Regions from separate parts of the Roseateles sp. GW821-FHT09G03 genome, predicted to be linked through region 2. Evidence: riboswitches for the same ligand, from Rfam matches in the RefSeq annotation. Region 2 holds a riboswitch; the other holds the start of a gene.
The links. A riboswitch is a leader RNA that binds a small molecule or an ion and turns the genes downstream of it on or off. The one in region 2 is predicted to bind cobalamin.
Positions count from the first base shown of each region.

Region 1: linked by a shared signal. The riboswitch ahead of AC07OZ_RS07140 (TonB-dependent receptor domain-containing protein) and the one ahead of AC07OZ_RS28170 (TonB-dependent receptor domain-containing protein) in region 2 are both predicted to bind cobalamin.

Region 1 is NZ_JBWKOK010000001.1:1,591,979-1,599,389, reverse strand. It holds gene AC07OZ_RS07165 (dipeptidase) at 1-307, shown strand, start outside; gene AC07OZ_RS07160 (amidohydrolase family protein) at 304-2,385, shown strand; gene AC07OZ_RS07155 (hypothetical protein) at 2,460-2,855, shown strand; gene AC07OZ_RS07150 (RidA family protein) at 2,852-3,259, shown strand; gene AC07OZ_RS07145 (hypothetical protein) at 3,275-3,826, opposite strand; gene AC07OZ_RS07140 (TonB-dependent receptor domain-containing protein) at 4,029-5,933, opposite strand; cobalamin riboswitch at 6,016-6,256, opposite strand; gene AC07OZ_RS07135 (GMP reductase) at 6,265-7,242, opposite strand.
Region 2 is NZ_JBWKOK010000011.1:95,753-103,163, forward strand. It holds gene AC07OZ_RS28170 (TonB-dependent receptor domain-containing protein) at 1-1,251, opposite strand, end outside; cobalamin riboswitch at 1,377-1,645, opposite strand; gene AC07OZ_RS28175 (hypothetical protein) at 1,641-2,150, opposite strand; gene pth (aminoacyl-tRNA hydrolase) at 2,152-2,910, opposite strand; gene AC07OZ_RS28185 (50S ribosomal protein L25/general stress protein Ctc) at 3,051-3,668, opposite strand; gene AC07OZ_RS28190 (ribose-phosphate pyrophosphokinase) at 3,788-4,750, opposite strand; tRNA gene AC07OZ_RS28195 (tRNA-Gln) at 4,818-4,894, opposite strand; gene ispE (4-(cytidine 5'-diphospho)-2-C-methyl-D-erythritol kinase) at 4,933-6,003, opposite strand; gene AC07OZ_RS28205 (outer membrane lipoprotein LolB) at 6,042-6,596, opposite strand; gene AC07OZ_RS28210 (tetratricopeptide repeat protein) at 6,626-7,411, opposite strand, start outside.

The DNA.
Region 1 (7,411 bases), on a different contig from region 2:
GGAGCACGCGATCGACGTCTGCGGCGAGGACCACGTCGGCCTGGGCTCCGACGGCGGCAGCACGCACTACGACGACATGGCCGCCTACCGCAGGCACCTCGAGGACGAGATCGCGCTGCGCCGCAGCCTGGGCATCGGCGCGCCGGGCGAGACGGCGGACGTGGGCCTGTTCCTGCCGGACCTGTGCGGGCCGGACCAGTACCAGCAGCTGGCGCGGCTGCTGTCGGTGCGTGGCCACCGCGCGGCGCGCATCGAGAAGATCCTGCACGGCAACTTCCGCCGGCTGATGACGGAGACCTGGGAATGAAGACGACGCATCGAATCACGCTGCTGGCGGCCCTGTGCGCCGGGCTGTGGGCACCGGCGGCTCGCGCGCACGACGATCACGAACGCCAATGGGCGCCGACGGCCGCCGACGCGCAGGCGGCGCAGGCTGCCTTGCCCGCGCCGCAGGTCCTGCCGGGCGCGAAGGCGCTGATGTCGCAGGTCCAGATCCACGGCATGACCGTCGGCCGCCAGGCGCTGAGCCGCCACGGCGACGAGGTGCTGGTCGACTACGCCTTCAGCGAGCGCGGCCGCGGCGATCAGCTCCGCGCGCGATGGACGCTCGATGCGCGCGGCCTGCCGCTGCGCTACGAGGCCGAAGGCAACGACTACTGGAAGGTCCCGCTCACGGAACGCTTCGATCGCGCGGACGGCAAGGCGTCCTGGAAGAACCGCGTGGAGCAGGGCGGCACGGCGTGGCCGGAGGCGGGGGCGTTCTACCTGCCCGCCAACGCGCCGCCGGAGTTCACCGGCGTGCTCGCCCGCGCGCTGCTGAAGGCGCCGGGGCAACGCCTGGCCCTGCTGCCGGCCGGTGAGGCGACGCTCACGAAGGGGCCGACGATCGCGGCGGGAGGACGTCGGCTGACGCTGCATCTGATCTCGGGCATCGACTTCACGCCGGTGGCCGTGTGGCTCGACGAACGCCAGCAGACGGCGGCCGTGATCGACGACTGGTTCGAGGTCCTGGAAGCGCGTGACGTGCCGGCACTGGCGCGGTTGTCCGCCGCGCAGCGCGACGCGGACAAGCGCTGGTCCGCCGACCTCGCGAAGCGGATGACGCATGTGCCGCAGGGCGACCTGCTCATCCGCCATGCGCGGCTGTTCGAGCCGCGCGATCTGATCGCACGCGAAGACATGCGGGTGCTGATCCGCGGCGGCTTCATCGTGCGCGTCGAGCCCGACGACGGATCGCCGGCGCCCGCAGGCACCGAGGTCATCGAGGCCGCTGGCCGATTCCTGATGCCGGGGTTGTGGGACGTGCACCAGCATTTCTCCGGCACGGACGGCGTCTTCGACTTGATCGCCGGCGTGACCAGCGCGCGCGACATGGCCAACGACAACGTTCCGCTGATCGAGCGCGTGAAGCGCTTCGATGCCGGCACCGAGCTCGGCCCACGCGTGGTGAAGGCCGGCATCGTCGAAGGCGTCGGTCCGCTGGCCGGCCCGACCGACGTGCGCGTCGAGACCGTCGAGCAGGCGCGCAAGGCGGTCGACTGGTACGCCGATCGCGGCTACGAGCAGATCAAGATCTATTCGTCCTTCAAGCCGGAGCTGGTGCGACCGATCGCCGACATGGCGCATGCGCGCGGACTGCGCGTCAGCGGCCACGTGCCGGCGTTCATGCGGGCGGGGCAGTTCATCGACGCGGGCGCGGACGAGATCCAGCACCTGAACTTCATCGTGCTGAACTTCTTCCCCGAGGTCGCCGACACGCGCGGCAAGGACCGCTACACGGTGATGGCGGAGAAGCTGCTGCAGCTGGACCTCGACAGCGCGCCGGTGACGGGTTTCATCGCGGAGCTGCGGCGCAGGCACACGGTGCTCGATCCAACGGTCGCGATCCTGGAGGGCTTGTACTCGGGCGCGCCGGGCGAGCCGCCGGCGGCGCTGAAGGGCATGGTCGAGCGCTTCCCGCCGACCGTGCGACGGCGGCTGCTGTCCGGCGCGGTGGCGGTGCCGCCGGGCAAGGAGGAGGCGTACCGGCAGGCGCTGCCGCGGCTGCTGCAGCTGGTCAAGCGACTGCACGACGGCGGCGTCACGCTGATGCCGGGCACGGATGCCTTCGCGGGCTACACGCTGCATCGCGAGCTGGAGCTCTACGTGCGCGCGGGCATTCCCAACGCGGAGGTGCTGCGCCTGGCCACGCTGACGCCGGCGCAGGTGCTGGGCGTGGCCGGCCAGCGCGGCGAGATCGCGGCGGGCAAGCAGGCGGACATGGTGTTGCTGGACGGCGATCCGCTGAAGGACATCGCCGCGCTGCGGCAGGTGGTGAAGACGATCAAGGCGGGAAGGGTGTTCGATCCGGCGCAGCTGGAGGCGGCGATGGGGATGACACGATGAACGAGGGGGCTACGAAGTCGATCGATGAGCTCAACGCCTACATCGATCAATGCCACGCGCAAGGCCTGTACATCGTGGAAACGATCAAGGCCGTGAGGCTCAAGTTCTCGATCGGTTTGCGGGAGGCCAAGGAGGTCGTCGCCGCTCGTCCCTGCTGGAACGAGATCGTCCGCGCTTCAGAGCCGTTGCAGCGGGAGGCGATCCGCATCGCGAGCGGCGAAGCTGATCGCGAATTGGTGGAGATGATCGAGCGATTCCTCCGTGGGGAGGACGTGTCGATGGCTGCGGCAAATGCGCTTGAAGCCGCACTGGAGGACCATGCCGACGGCGACGAAGCGATCGAGGACGCGGCGTTGATGCTGGCGTCCTACCGCCCCGGCGGCGGCGACTTCCTGTACGACGAGGACGTCATGAAACAGCCACTCGCCAAGGCGATGGAAAGATTGCGGACACGAAGGGATCACCCATGACCGTTCAACCCGATGCCATCCACCGCTTCAACAGCGGCCTCATCCTCCCCGCCAGCGTGCCGTTCCCCGAGGGCACGGCCTTCGGGCCGTTCGTGTTCCTGTCGGGTCAGCTGGGCAACAAGCCCGGCACGCTGGATCTGGTCGAAGGCGGCATCCGCGCGGAAGCGCTTCAGACGCTGCGCAACATCGAGACCGCGCTCCATGCGCAGGGCCTCGGCGTCGAGCACCTGATGCGCTGCACCGTGATGCTCGCCGACATGGCGGAGTGGGGCGTCTTCAACGAGGTCTACCGCGCGTTCTTCGGCGACCGGCCGCTGCCGGCGCGCAGCGCGTTCGGCTGCAACGGGCTGGCGCTGGGCGCGCGGGTTGAGATCGAATGCATCGCCGCGCGCGCGGCGCCCTGACCGAGGATTCGAGTTTTATGGGGCCGGTTGGAAGGCCACGGCAGTGACGACCCGGGTGGCCTGGTTGTAGTGATCCGACGTGACGATCAGCGCCGTCGTTTCTTCCGACAACCTGTAGCCCTCGGGGCAGACCCGGTTGGTCGACGTGAAGCTGTACGGCAGCGTCGAGGCGTTGGGGTTCGTCGAAAGGACGAAGCAGGTGCCCTCGATGGGGCGCGTGATGACGGGGCTGTCGATCGTGCCTGTCGTCGTGTTCAGCGTGAAGCCGGCAGGCAGTCCGAACTGTGCATCGCGGACCTCGACCTTCAACCCAGTGAGGCAGGCTTGCGTCATGCCACGCGGCTGCAAGGTCCAGGTGCTGCGTTGGTTCAGCTTGTAGGTCAGCGCGTCCTGCGCCGTCTGACCCGTGAGCGGCACGCTGGGCGTGTAGTACACCGTGGGGCGGTCACCCGTGACCTTGCAGTCATCGTCCCCGCCACCGCCGCAGCCGTTGAGCAGCGCCCCGACGGCCAACGCCGCCAGAACGGCCATCACGCCGCGTCCCCAGGACTTCGAAATCCACGCCATCACCCACTCCCCGACTTGTCGTGTTTGTTGCTGAAGGGGCGGGATGCTAAAGGGGGCGCGTGTGGCTTCCGCGCGAAAGCGTCCCCCGCGTCGGGGGAGTCGCTGTGATGGATGCCGCAGTGGCATCGCTACCACTCGATGCGGCGCCGATCGAAGACCGCGCGACTACTTCGCCGCGCGACCCCGATCGGCGTCGAAGGGCTCAGAAGCCCTTCATGTCGTACCGCACCCCGACCCAGGCCTGACGGCCCAGACCCTGGTACGTGTAGACCGGCTGCACGTCGCGGTCTGCGACGTTGAGCACCTTGGCCTCCAGGCGCCACTGCGGCAGGAAGCGCCAGGTCGCGCGCAGGTCCGTCACCGCGTAGGCGCCGAGCTGGGCGCCGACATCGGGCCGCGCGCCGACTTCCGTCAGCGATGCCCCGATGCTCCACACGCCGGTGTCGTAATCGGCGGAGACGCTCTCCTGATGCGCCGCGCGACGCGGCAGGCGAGCGCCCGTCTCGACATTGCGCGCGTCGAGGAAGTCGACCGTCGCGGCCAGGCTCAGGTTGCCGAAGCGATGCGTGCCGCTCAGCGTTGCGCCCTGCAGCTTGGCGTGGCCGATGTTGTCCGCGCAGCCGAAGAAGCCTGCCGGGCACTCGGTGCCGGTGGGATCGGGGTTGTAGACGATCAGGTCGCGGACCTTGTTGCGGTACACCGTGGCCGAGGCGCTGCTCGCGCCGGAGCGCCAGTTCACGCCCAGCTCGATGCTGCGGCCGCGTTCGGGCTGGATGTCCGGACGACCGTAGAACGGGTAGTACAGGTCGTTGAAGGTCGGCGCGCGGAAGCTGGTGCCGGCGAGCGCGCGCACCTTGAGCGTCTCGGTGAGCGCGTAGCTCGCGCCCAGCGTGCCGGTCGTGAAGCCGCCGTAGGCGGAGCTGTCGTCGCGCCGCAGGTTGGCCTGCAGCGAGGTCGCGCCGAACTGGCCCGTGTAGCCCGCGATGTAGGCGTTGTTGTGGCGCTTGAGCGTCTCGGTGACGACGCCGTCGGCCTTCTCCGACAGCCGCTCGTAGGCGAGCAGCAGTTGCTGGTCCGGCGCCAGGCGCAGGGCGTTCTGCCAGGTGGCCTGATCGCGGGTCGTCTTGAACGGCAGCGGATCCGGCGCGCCGGCGCGCGAGTCGTCGATGCCGTGCGTCACCTGCGCGGTGGTGGTCCAGATCGGCGAGAGCGTGCCGCGGTAATCGGCGCTGACGACGCGTGTCGTGAGGTGGTTGCGGAAGTCGGGCGTCGGATCGGCCAGGAAGTCCGGCGGGCCGCCGAAGTTGGCGCTGTCGTATTGCGCGTTGAGCTTGTTCTGCGAGGCGCTCACGCCGATGCGGTGGCCCTCCGCGGGCGTGAAGCCCAGGCGCGCCGTGGCCGCCGTGCGGCGGAAGCCGTCGCGGTCCGGGTTGTAGTAGCCGTTGATGTCGTTCGGGCGGATCGCCGACACGCCGTCGCTGGTCTCGCGGCCGATGCTGGCCGCGTAGTCGAAGCCGGCCTGCGCGCCGCTCAGCGCGAAGTCGGCCTTGCGGGCGTTGTATTCGCCGACGGCGACGCCGCTGGTGATGTTCAGCGGGCCCTGGCCGCGGCGGGTGAAGATCTGGATCACGCCGCCGACGGCGTCCGAGCCGTACAGGCCCGAAGCGGGTCCGCGCAGCACTTCGATGCGCTCGATCTGGTCGAGGCTCAAGGCTTCGAAGGCCGCTTGGCCCAGCGTCGCGGAGCCGATGCGCAGGCCGTCGATCATGACGACGGTGCTGTTGGTGTTGGTGCCGCGCAGCAGGTAGCCGGCGGTCTGTCCGGGACCGCCGTTCTGCAGGATCTGCAGGCCGGCGTAGCGGCGCAGGACCTCTTCGACGCTGGCGGCGCCGCTGTCGCGCAAGGTGTCGCGGTCGATCAGGACGATGTCCGCCACGCTCTTGCTCAAGGCTTGCGGTTCGCGCGTGCCGATGACGACGACGGGATCGAGGGAGGTCTGCGCGAAGGCGCTCGACGCGACGATGGACAGGGCGGGCAGGGCGACCAGCGCGGTCGCCGAAGCACGGGCGACGGCGCGCAGCGCGGCGCGGGGAGAAGAGGCTTGCATGTCGGAATCGGAAAAGCAGCGGCAGACGGCCGCTTCCCCGCGGCCGCATGCGGAATGGACGCGCCATCCTCCTGGAAGGACGGCGACGATCCGCCTGTTGGCCGGTATCCGGGCTGTCGGAAGAATGAACCCGTGTTGCCTTCCCGGACGACCGTCCAGTGGTTTCAGACACGAGCCGCGCGCTTCAAGAACGCGCCTTCCGCTTACCGTTGCGGGGGCAGCTCAGGTTGGGGCCACGACCGTGCGGGTGCGGCCCCTCCTGATTCCCGTTGAACTGCGCCGGCAGGGAGCCGGGCGCGAGCACCAACGGGCCGGATGATACCGGGCTGCCTTACATGAACAGGTGCTCGCCGGCGTTTTCTCCGCCGAGGACCACGTAGTTCACCTTGCGCAGATCGCCGAGGGCGCGGCCGCCGGCGTAGGAGATCGAGCTCTGCAGGTCCTCCTCCATCTCGCGCAGCGTGTCGGCCAGATGACCCTTCACGGGCTCGAGGATGCGCTTGCCTTCGACGTGCTTGTACTCGCCCTTGTTGAAGTCGGACGCGGAGCCGTAGTACTCCTTGTAGCGCTTGCCATCGACCTCGACGGTGTTGCCCGGCGATTCCTCATGACCCGCGAAGAGCGAGCCGATCATTACCATCGATGCCCCGAAGCGCACGCTCTTGGCGATGTCGCCGTGATGGCGGATGCCACCGTCGGCAATGATGGGCTTCGTGGCCACGCGGGCACACCACTTCAGCGCCGAGAGCTGCCAGCCGCCGGTGCCGAAACCGGTCTTCAGCCGCGTGATGCAGACCTTGCCCGGTCCGATGCCGACCTTGGTCGCGTCGGCGCCCCAGTTCTCCAGGTCGATGACGCCTTCGGGCGTGCCGACGTTGCCGGCGATGACGAAGGTGTCCGGCAGCTTGTGCTTGATGTGGGCGATCATGCGCTGCACGGCGTCGGCGTGGCCGTGGGCGATGTCGATGGTGATGTAGTCGGCGCCGAGGCCTTCAGCGGCCAGGCGGTCGATGATCGCGTAGTCCGCCTCCTTGACGCCGGCGCTGATGGAGACCAGCAGGCCCTTGTCGCGCATCGTGCGGGCGAAGGCGACGGCATCGAGGTCGAAGCGGTGCATCACGTAGAAGTAGCCGTTGGCGGCCAGCCATTCGGTGATGGACTCGTCGACGACCGTCTTCATGTTCGCGGGCACCGCCGGCAGCTTGAAGCGGCGGGGGCCGAACTCGACGGAAGTGTCGCACTCGCTGCGGCTGTTCACGCGGCACTTGCGCGGCAGCAGCAGGATGTTGTCGTAGTCAAAGATTTCCATGGTCCAAAGTCGCAAAGTCGGGCTGCGTTGATGCAGTGCACGCCCTGGGCTGCGAGCGCTTGACTTGGGACCCGGCCAAAAAAATACCGGGTCCCAAAATTTGGGCCCGGTGACCCATTCTACGCGTGCTGCAGGGAGCCGTCGCCACGCTGCGGTGCAGCATGCATCG
Region 2 (7,411 bases):
GTCGATGCCGCCAAATTCGCTGTCGTCGTCATGCCGGCCGTGGGCCTGCAGGCTGAAGGCGCCCAACGTGCCGAGGTAGCTCAGGCCGACCGCGTTCTGGTCGCGGGTGCCCTTGCCGCCGCCGACGAGGTCGGTGTTGACCAGGCGATCCTCGCGGCGCTCCAGCAGGCCGTTGAGCTGGTGCTGCTCGTTGATCCGGTAGAAGCCCTGCAGCGAGGCGCTGCGGATGCGGGTCTTCGTGAGGTAGGGCGAGCTGGGCTTGGTCTCGTAGTTCTCTTCGGACTGGCCCGCCGAGAGCTGGGTGGACAGCGCGGAGGACCAGGTGGAATTCAGGCTCAGCTTGCCCGCCAGCGTCTCGGTGACGCCGCGGTCGTCGGCGTTCTTGCCGGCGTCGTAGCCGGCGTTGCTGCGGCTCTTCAGGCCGAGGAACTCCAGGCGCTGGCCTTCGGCCACGCGGCCGCCCAGGCGCAGGCTGCCGCTGTAGTTGCGCCAGCCGTCGGCGTCGGGGTTGTAGCTCTTGGCCGTCGTGTTCAGGTAGGCGTTGAAGCCGGTGCCACGGTCGAGCGCGAGCGAGCCGGCGTAGTCGAAGTCCGCCGTGCCGCCGCTGATGCCGACGTCGGCCTTCACCTGGCCGAGGTTGCCGCCGCCGATGCCGAGGTCCAGCTGCGTGCGGCCCGCCCCCTTGCGCGTGAAGATCTGCACCACGCCGCCGATGGCGTCGGAACCGTACAGGGCGCTGGCCGGGCCCTTGAGGACCTCGATGCGCTCGATCTGCGAGACCGGGAGGTTCTGCCAGCTGGCGCCGCCGGAGGACTGGCCGTCCACGCGCACGCCGTCGATGAGGACCACGGTGTGGCGGGTCTCGGCACCGCGCACGAAGACGGAGGTCGTGTTGCCCGGTCCGCCGTTGCTGGTCATCTGCAGGCCCGCCACGTTGCGCAGCAGCGTGGCGATGTTGCCGAAGCCCTGGCGCTCGATGGTGTCGCGGTTGATGACGGTGAGGTCGGCGGCGACGTCGGACAGCTTCATCGGGCTGCGCGTGCCGGTGACGGTGACTTCGTCGAGCCGGCTCGCGGGGGAGCCTGCGGGGGAAGCAGAAGAAGATGCGGGGGAAGGGGCAGGGGAGGACTGCGCGGACGCGGCCGGGGAGAAGGCCAGGAGCGTCAGGAGCTGCGATGAGGCGAGCGCCATCGGGGTGAGGACGGACAGCGAGCGGGCACCAGCGCGCGCGCGCGAAACGAACGGAAGCATGAGGAACGGACCAACGACGGAGTTCAGACGCCTGCTCACCCGCAGGGCCTCTGAGAAACGGCATCGCCCGCTCGTCGTCGAGTCGTCCTGGTGAATGCTCACGAAGGACGCGTCGCGCGATCGGCTGGAGACGCCACCTGTTGGCCGGTATCCGGGCTGGTGGCCGCTGCCTGTGTCCTTCCCAGCGCGGACGCGCCAGTGGACGTGGGGACAGGCAGTGCCGGCTGCCGCCCGGTGTTCCTTCGTCAGGATCCCGGGCGCGCGGCCGGCGGCCACTTACCGTTGCGGGGACAGCTCAGGTTGGTTCGCGCATCGGGGATGCGACCGCTTCCTGATTCCCGTTTAACTGCACGGACGCAATGTCCGCGCGAGCACCAACGGCGCGCATTCTAACGAGGTGTGGGCGTCGTGGCGTCGGCGCCCGTCGTGGGCCTGGGCTGCAATGCGCCGTCAGGCGACGTGGGCACCTTGGGCTTCTTCTTCGGCGGCTTCTTGGGATCCTTGGGCTTGGGCTTCTTCGGATCCGCGGGTTTCGCTGGTTTCGTCGCGCGCTGCCCCGGCAGGCGGCCGTCGATGCCGGCGGCCTTGGGCGGCGTCTTGGCGGCCTGGCGTTCGCGCTCCCGCTCGCGTGCGGCCAGGTCGCGCGTCTCGGCGGCCGTGCGCTTGCGCGCGGCATCGGTCTCCTTGGGATCGACCTGGTCCTTCGGCACCTCGGCCGTGCGGCCTTGCCCGTCAGGGCAGGGGGTGCTGCGCAAGTCCTGACCCTCCGGGCCGCAGCGGTAGAAGCCGAAGGTCTTTTCCTGCTGCGGGGGCGCCTTGGGGACCTCCTGCGCGTTCGCCGCGCCAAGCTTGAGGACCAGAACAGCAGTCGTCAGGATCAGGGCGGCGCGCGCGGGCATGTCAGTCTCCGGGGATAGGGGGTGGGGCAGTGGGAACAGCAGGGGCAGGGGTGGCCGCGAGTGCCGTCGCGGGGGTCGCGGCAGTTCCGGTGGCGGCAAGCGGGGCGCCAGCCGTCGGCACGGCGCCTGCGGCGCCGGGCTTGGGTGGCAGGTTGGCGGGTCTGGGCGGCTTGGGACGCGGCGGCTTGGCGTGCAGCAACGCCACGGCCTTGGCCATGTCGCCGCCGGTCATCAGCTTGAAGGCCTCGAGCGACTTGCCGATGCTGTCCTCGACCGCCTGGCGCTCCGCCAGTGGCGGCTTGCGCAGCACGTAGCCGGCGACCTCGTCGCGGTGGCCCGGATGGCCGATGCCCAGGCGCAGGCGCCAGAAGTTCCCGCTGCCCAGTTGGGCCTGCATGTCCTTCAGGCCGTTGTGGCCGGCATTGCCGCCGCCCTGCTTGAGCTTGTGCTCGCCGGGTGCGATCTCGAGCTCGTCGTGGATGGCGAGGATCTCTTCCGGCGCGATCTTGAAGAAGCGCGCCAGCGCCGCCACCGACTTGCCCGAGAGGTTCATGTAGGTCATCGGCTGCAGCAGCCAGATCGGACCCGAGGCGCCCGGTGCGTCGTTGACGCGCGCGACCAGGCCGGAGTACTTGACGTCGAGTTGCGGCGTGACCTTCAGGCCGCGCGCCAGCGCATCGATCCACCAGAACCCGGCGTTGTGGCGGGTGTCCTCGTATTCAGGGCCGGGATTGCCCAGGCCGACAAAGAGACGAATCATGGGGCGCGATTATCAGTGTCGAGCTGAAAAGCAGAAGGCCCCGCAAGCGGGGCCTTCTTTGGGGGGAGATGCCACCCCGGAAGGGGCATCCCACGCTACGGACGCGCTCCTCGTCAGGCGCACGTCCGGAGACGAAGAAATTACTTCTTCTTCTTCTTCTTGTCGTCGGCCGGGGCAGCTGCCACGACGATGACTTCTTCCGCCGCGGCCGGGACCGGGGTGGCGACCACCGGGTTCGGCTTGCCGTGCGTGACGATCTTGATGTGATCGGCCAGCTTCAGGTCGTTCACGTGGATCGAGTGACCCATCGTCAGACCGCTCAGGTCGACTTCGATGAACTCCGGCAGCTGTTGCGCCAGGCAGGTGATTTCCAGCTGGGTCAGCACGTGGTTCACGGTGCCCTTGTCGGTCTTGACGGCCGGCGACTCGGCTTCACCGACGAAGTGCAGCGGCACCTTCTTGGTGATCTTGGTCGTGGCGTCGACGCGCTGGAAGTCCACGTGCAGCACTTGCTGCTTGTACGGGTGCATCTGGAAGTCACGCAGCAGCACTTGCGTGGTCTTGCCGTCCACTTCCATGTCGAGGATGGAGCTGTGGAAAGCTTCCTTCTTCATGGCATGGAACAGCGCGTTGTGATCCAGCTCGATGACGGCCGGCTCGCCAGCACCGTAAACGATGCCCGGAACCTTGCCAGCGTGACGCAGGCGGCGGCTCGCTCCGGTCCCCTGCAGCTTGCGCTCAAAAGCGACGAATTTCATATCAATCTCCAAGATGGACGGAGCGCCAGGATTGACGCTCCGGATGAAGGCCCCGCGACCAGGCGCCTTCGCGAAACAGCCGCTGTCCTTGCGGGCAGCGGCCGGAACTCAGGACGCGATCAGAAGTTGTTGTTCTGCTCGCTAAAGAGGGAGGTCACCGATTCACCGTCCGAAATGCGGCGGATGGTCTCGGCGAACAGGAACGCCACCGACAGCTGGCGGATCTTGCCGCAGGCCTTGGCGGTTTCCGACAGCGGAATCGTGTTGGTGATGACGACTTCGTCCAGCATGGAGCCGGCGATGCGCTCGATCGCCGGGCCCGACAGGATGGGGTGCGTGCAGTAGGCGAAGACGCTCTTGGCGCCGCGTTCCTTCAGCACTTCCGCCGCCTTCACCAGCGTGCCGGCGGTGTCGATCATGTCGTCCATGATCACGCAGTTGCGGCCGTCGATCTCGCCGATGACGTGCATCACCTCGGAGACGTTGGCCGACGGACGGCGCTTGTCGATGATCGCCAGGTCGCAGCCCAGTTGCTTGGCCAGCGCACGGGCGCGGACCACGCCGCCTACGTCGGGGCTGACCACCACCAGGTCCGCGTAGTTGCGGGCCTTCAGGTCCGACAGCAGCACGGGCGAGGCGTAGATGTTGTCGACCGGGATGTCGAAGAAGCCCTGGATCTGGTCCGCGTGCAGGTCCATCGTCAGGACGCGCTCGACGCCGACGGTCTCCAGCAGGTTGGCCACGACCTTGGCCGAGATCGGCACGCGCGTCGAACGCGGGCGGCGATCCTGGCGCGCATAACCGAAGTAGGGGATCACGGCGGTGATGCGGCGCGCGCTGGCGCGCTTCATCGCATCGACCATGATCAGCAGTTCCATCAGGTTCTCGTTCGTCGGCGCGCAGGTGGGCTGGACGATGAACACGTCGCGGGCGCGGACGTTCTGCTGGATTTCAACAGCCACCTCGCCATCGGAAAACCGACCGACCACGGCTTTTCCGAGCTCGAGGCCCAGATGCGTGGCGATTTCTTTGGAGAGGGTCGGGTTTGCGTTACCCGTGAAGAGGACGGTATTGAGCAGCACAGCGGGCCATCCTTAGACTTATGGCCCGGTGGCCAACCCAGCGGGTCCCGGATTGAAACTGAAAATTTGGCAGGGGAGGAAGGACTCGAACCCTCGCATGTCGGAATCAAAATCCGATGCCTTGACCAACTTGGCGACTCCCCTACACCGGACACTGTTCGTGGAACAGCACCCTACAACCTTCAATCTTCGGCCCAGCCCCGCAAAGGGTGAACCGACAGACTGCGACACATTTTTCCGACCCAACCATCCGGGAGTTTTTCGAACTCACCTTCCGGTGTCGCCTTGAGATTGCTCTCAGAGCCGGAAACTGCATCTATCTTTTCCGCTGCTGTCTGCATTGCATTCAGCGAGGGTCGAACTATAGCAAAAACTGCACTGCCTGAACCCGTCATACGAGAATTTTCGTAGCGGGTCTGCAACCATTCAAGCGCCTTGGATACTTCGTGACTCGCAGCTTCCGCGGGAGGTTGCAGATCATTTCTGCCCCATCCTTCAAACAACTGCTCGACGAGTATTTCCGACGTTTGGTGATCGCCGGCAATATTGCCTTTGCGTCCACCCCAGCTATTGACTTCGTTACTCTGGGAATCCGTTTCGGGAACCCCTTCGCTTCGTCTGCCGTTCGCTGCAGGAAAGCCCGCTACTATAGCCACGCTTTCTGACCTTTGCAACAGCGGGCTGGAAAAAATGTCCTTGGTGGCGATGCTCGCCCCAGGCTTGACCACCGCGAGCCGCAGCTCCGGGACCTCCAGCGGGGTCAGCACTTCGCCGATGCCTTCGACGAAGGCGTTGCGACCGCCAACGAAGAACGGAACGTCCGCGCCCAAGGCCAGCGCGATCGGCAGCAGGCGCTCGCGCGACCAGTTCAAGCCCCACAACCGGTTCAGCGCCAGCAACGTGCTGGCCGCGTCCGACGAGCCCCCGCCCATGCCCGCGCCGGAAGGCAGGCGCTTCTCGATGTGGATGTCCGCGCCGAAGGCGCACCCGCTGGCCTGCTGCAGCGCGCGCGCGGCGCGCAGGCACAGGTCGTCGGGCGGCAGCGTGTCGCCCTGGTCGTGGCGGTGCAGGGCGCCGTCGTCGCGGCGCTCGAAGTGCAGCGTGTCGGCCCAGTCGATCAGCACGAACAGCGACTGCAGCAGGTGATAGCCGTCCGGCCGCTTGCCCACCACGTGCAGGAAGAGGTTGAGCTTGGCCGGCGCCGGCACGTCGTAAAGCGCCTTGAGCGGCGCTGCGGAAGGAGAGGAGGTCATGGACGTCGTGGACGTGGGGGCGATGGGCCAGGGAAGAATCAGGGCGAGGTCGGCGCGTCGAGTTTCAGTCGCAGCGTGGCCAGCGGTTCCGCGCCATTCGGATTGAGGCGCTGGGCGGAGATCAACTGATTGTCGAAGCGCCGCAGGTCGACCTGCCAGCCGAGCTGCTGGAAGCCTGATTCCCCGGAGGCCTGGGACGGCGCCTGCGGCCAGGGCCGCCCACGCAGCCAGTCGAACAGCGCCTGCAGCGGCAGCGTCTCGCCGAGCAGTTCCTGCGTCAGCGCGTCGATGTCGTCGTAGGCGCGGTCGCCGTCGGGCGTCTTGACCCAGGCCGACCCGGGCTGCCACGACACGCGCGCCACGAGGTTGCCCATCGAGGTGCTCATTTCGAGCTGACCGCGGCGCGGATCGCCGAGCAGCTCGAAGTTGGCGTTGACGTTCTGTCCGCGTGGCTGACCGCCGGGACCGGCCGGCACGATGAGCCCGAACTTGCCGGTGAGCCGGGGCGCATCGGCCAGCGCCGCGGCGTCCGCCCCGGTCGCTTTCGGCAGGGAACTGCAACCCGCGAGCGCCACCCCGGCGAGTGCCGCCATGGCGCCCGCGCTGAACTGCCGCCGCCGCATCAGGGGCGGACCTGCAGGCGTTGCATCGCCGATTGCAGCGCCTCGTTGCGCGGATCGCGGCGGGCGGCGTCGGCAAACACGCGGCGTGCCTCGTCCTGCTGACCGGCGGCCCAGAGCACCTCGCCCAGATGGGCCGCGATCTCCGCGTCGGGACGCGAGCCGTAGGCCTGGCGCAGCAGCCGTTCGGCTTCGCCGAGCCGGCCCAGTCTGAACTCCACCCAGCCCATGCTGTCGACGATGAAGGGCTCGCCCGGCGCGAAGCTCAGCGCCTTGGAGATCAGGTCGCGCGCCTCCTGCAGCCGCTCGTTGCGATCGGCCAGCGAGTAACCCAGCGCGTTGTACGCGTGGTAGTGCTGCGGCTTGAGCTGGATCACCTTCTGCAGCAGCGCTTCCATCTCCTGCGCGCGGCCGAGCTTCTCGGCCATCATCGATTGCTCGTAGAGCAGGTCGGCGTCCTCGGGCGCCTGCGCGATCGCGGTGCCGAGCAGGTCATAGGCGGCCTGCCACTGCTTGTTGTCGCGCAGCAGCTGGGACTCGGCCAGCGTGCGGGCGCGGCGGTCCTGCTCGCGGTCGGCGGGCAGCTGGTGCAGCAGCTTGCGGCCTTCTTCGAGCTTGCCCTGGCGCGCCAGCAGCGAGGCGCGTCGGTAGGCGATGTCGAGGTTGCCCGGCGCCGCCTCGATCGCGGCCAGGCGCTTCTCGGCGGTCTTGAAGTCGCCGCGCATCTCGGCGGCCTGGGCGAGCAACAACTGACCCTGCTGGTTCGCCTCCCGGTCCGCCTTGTCCAG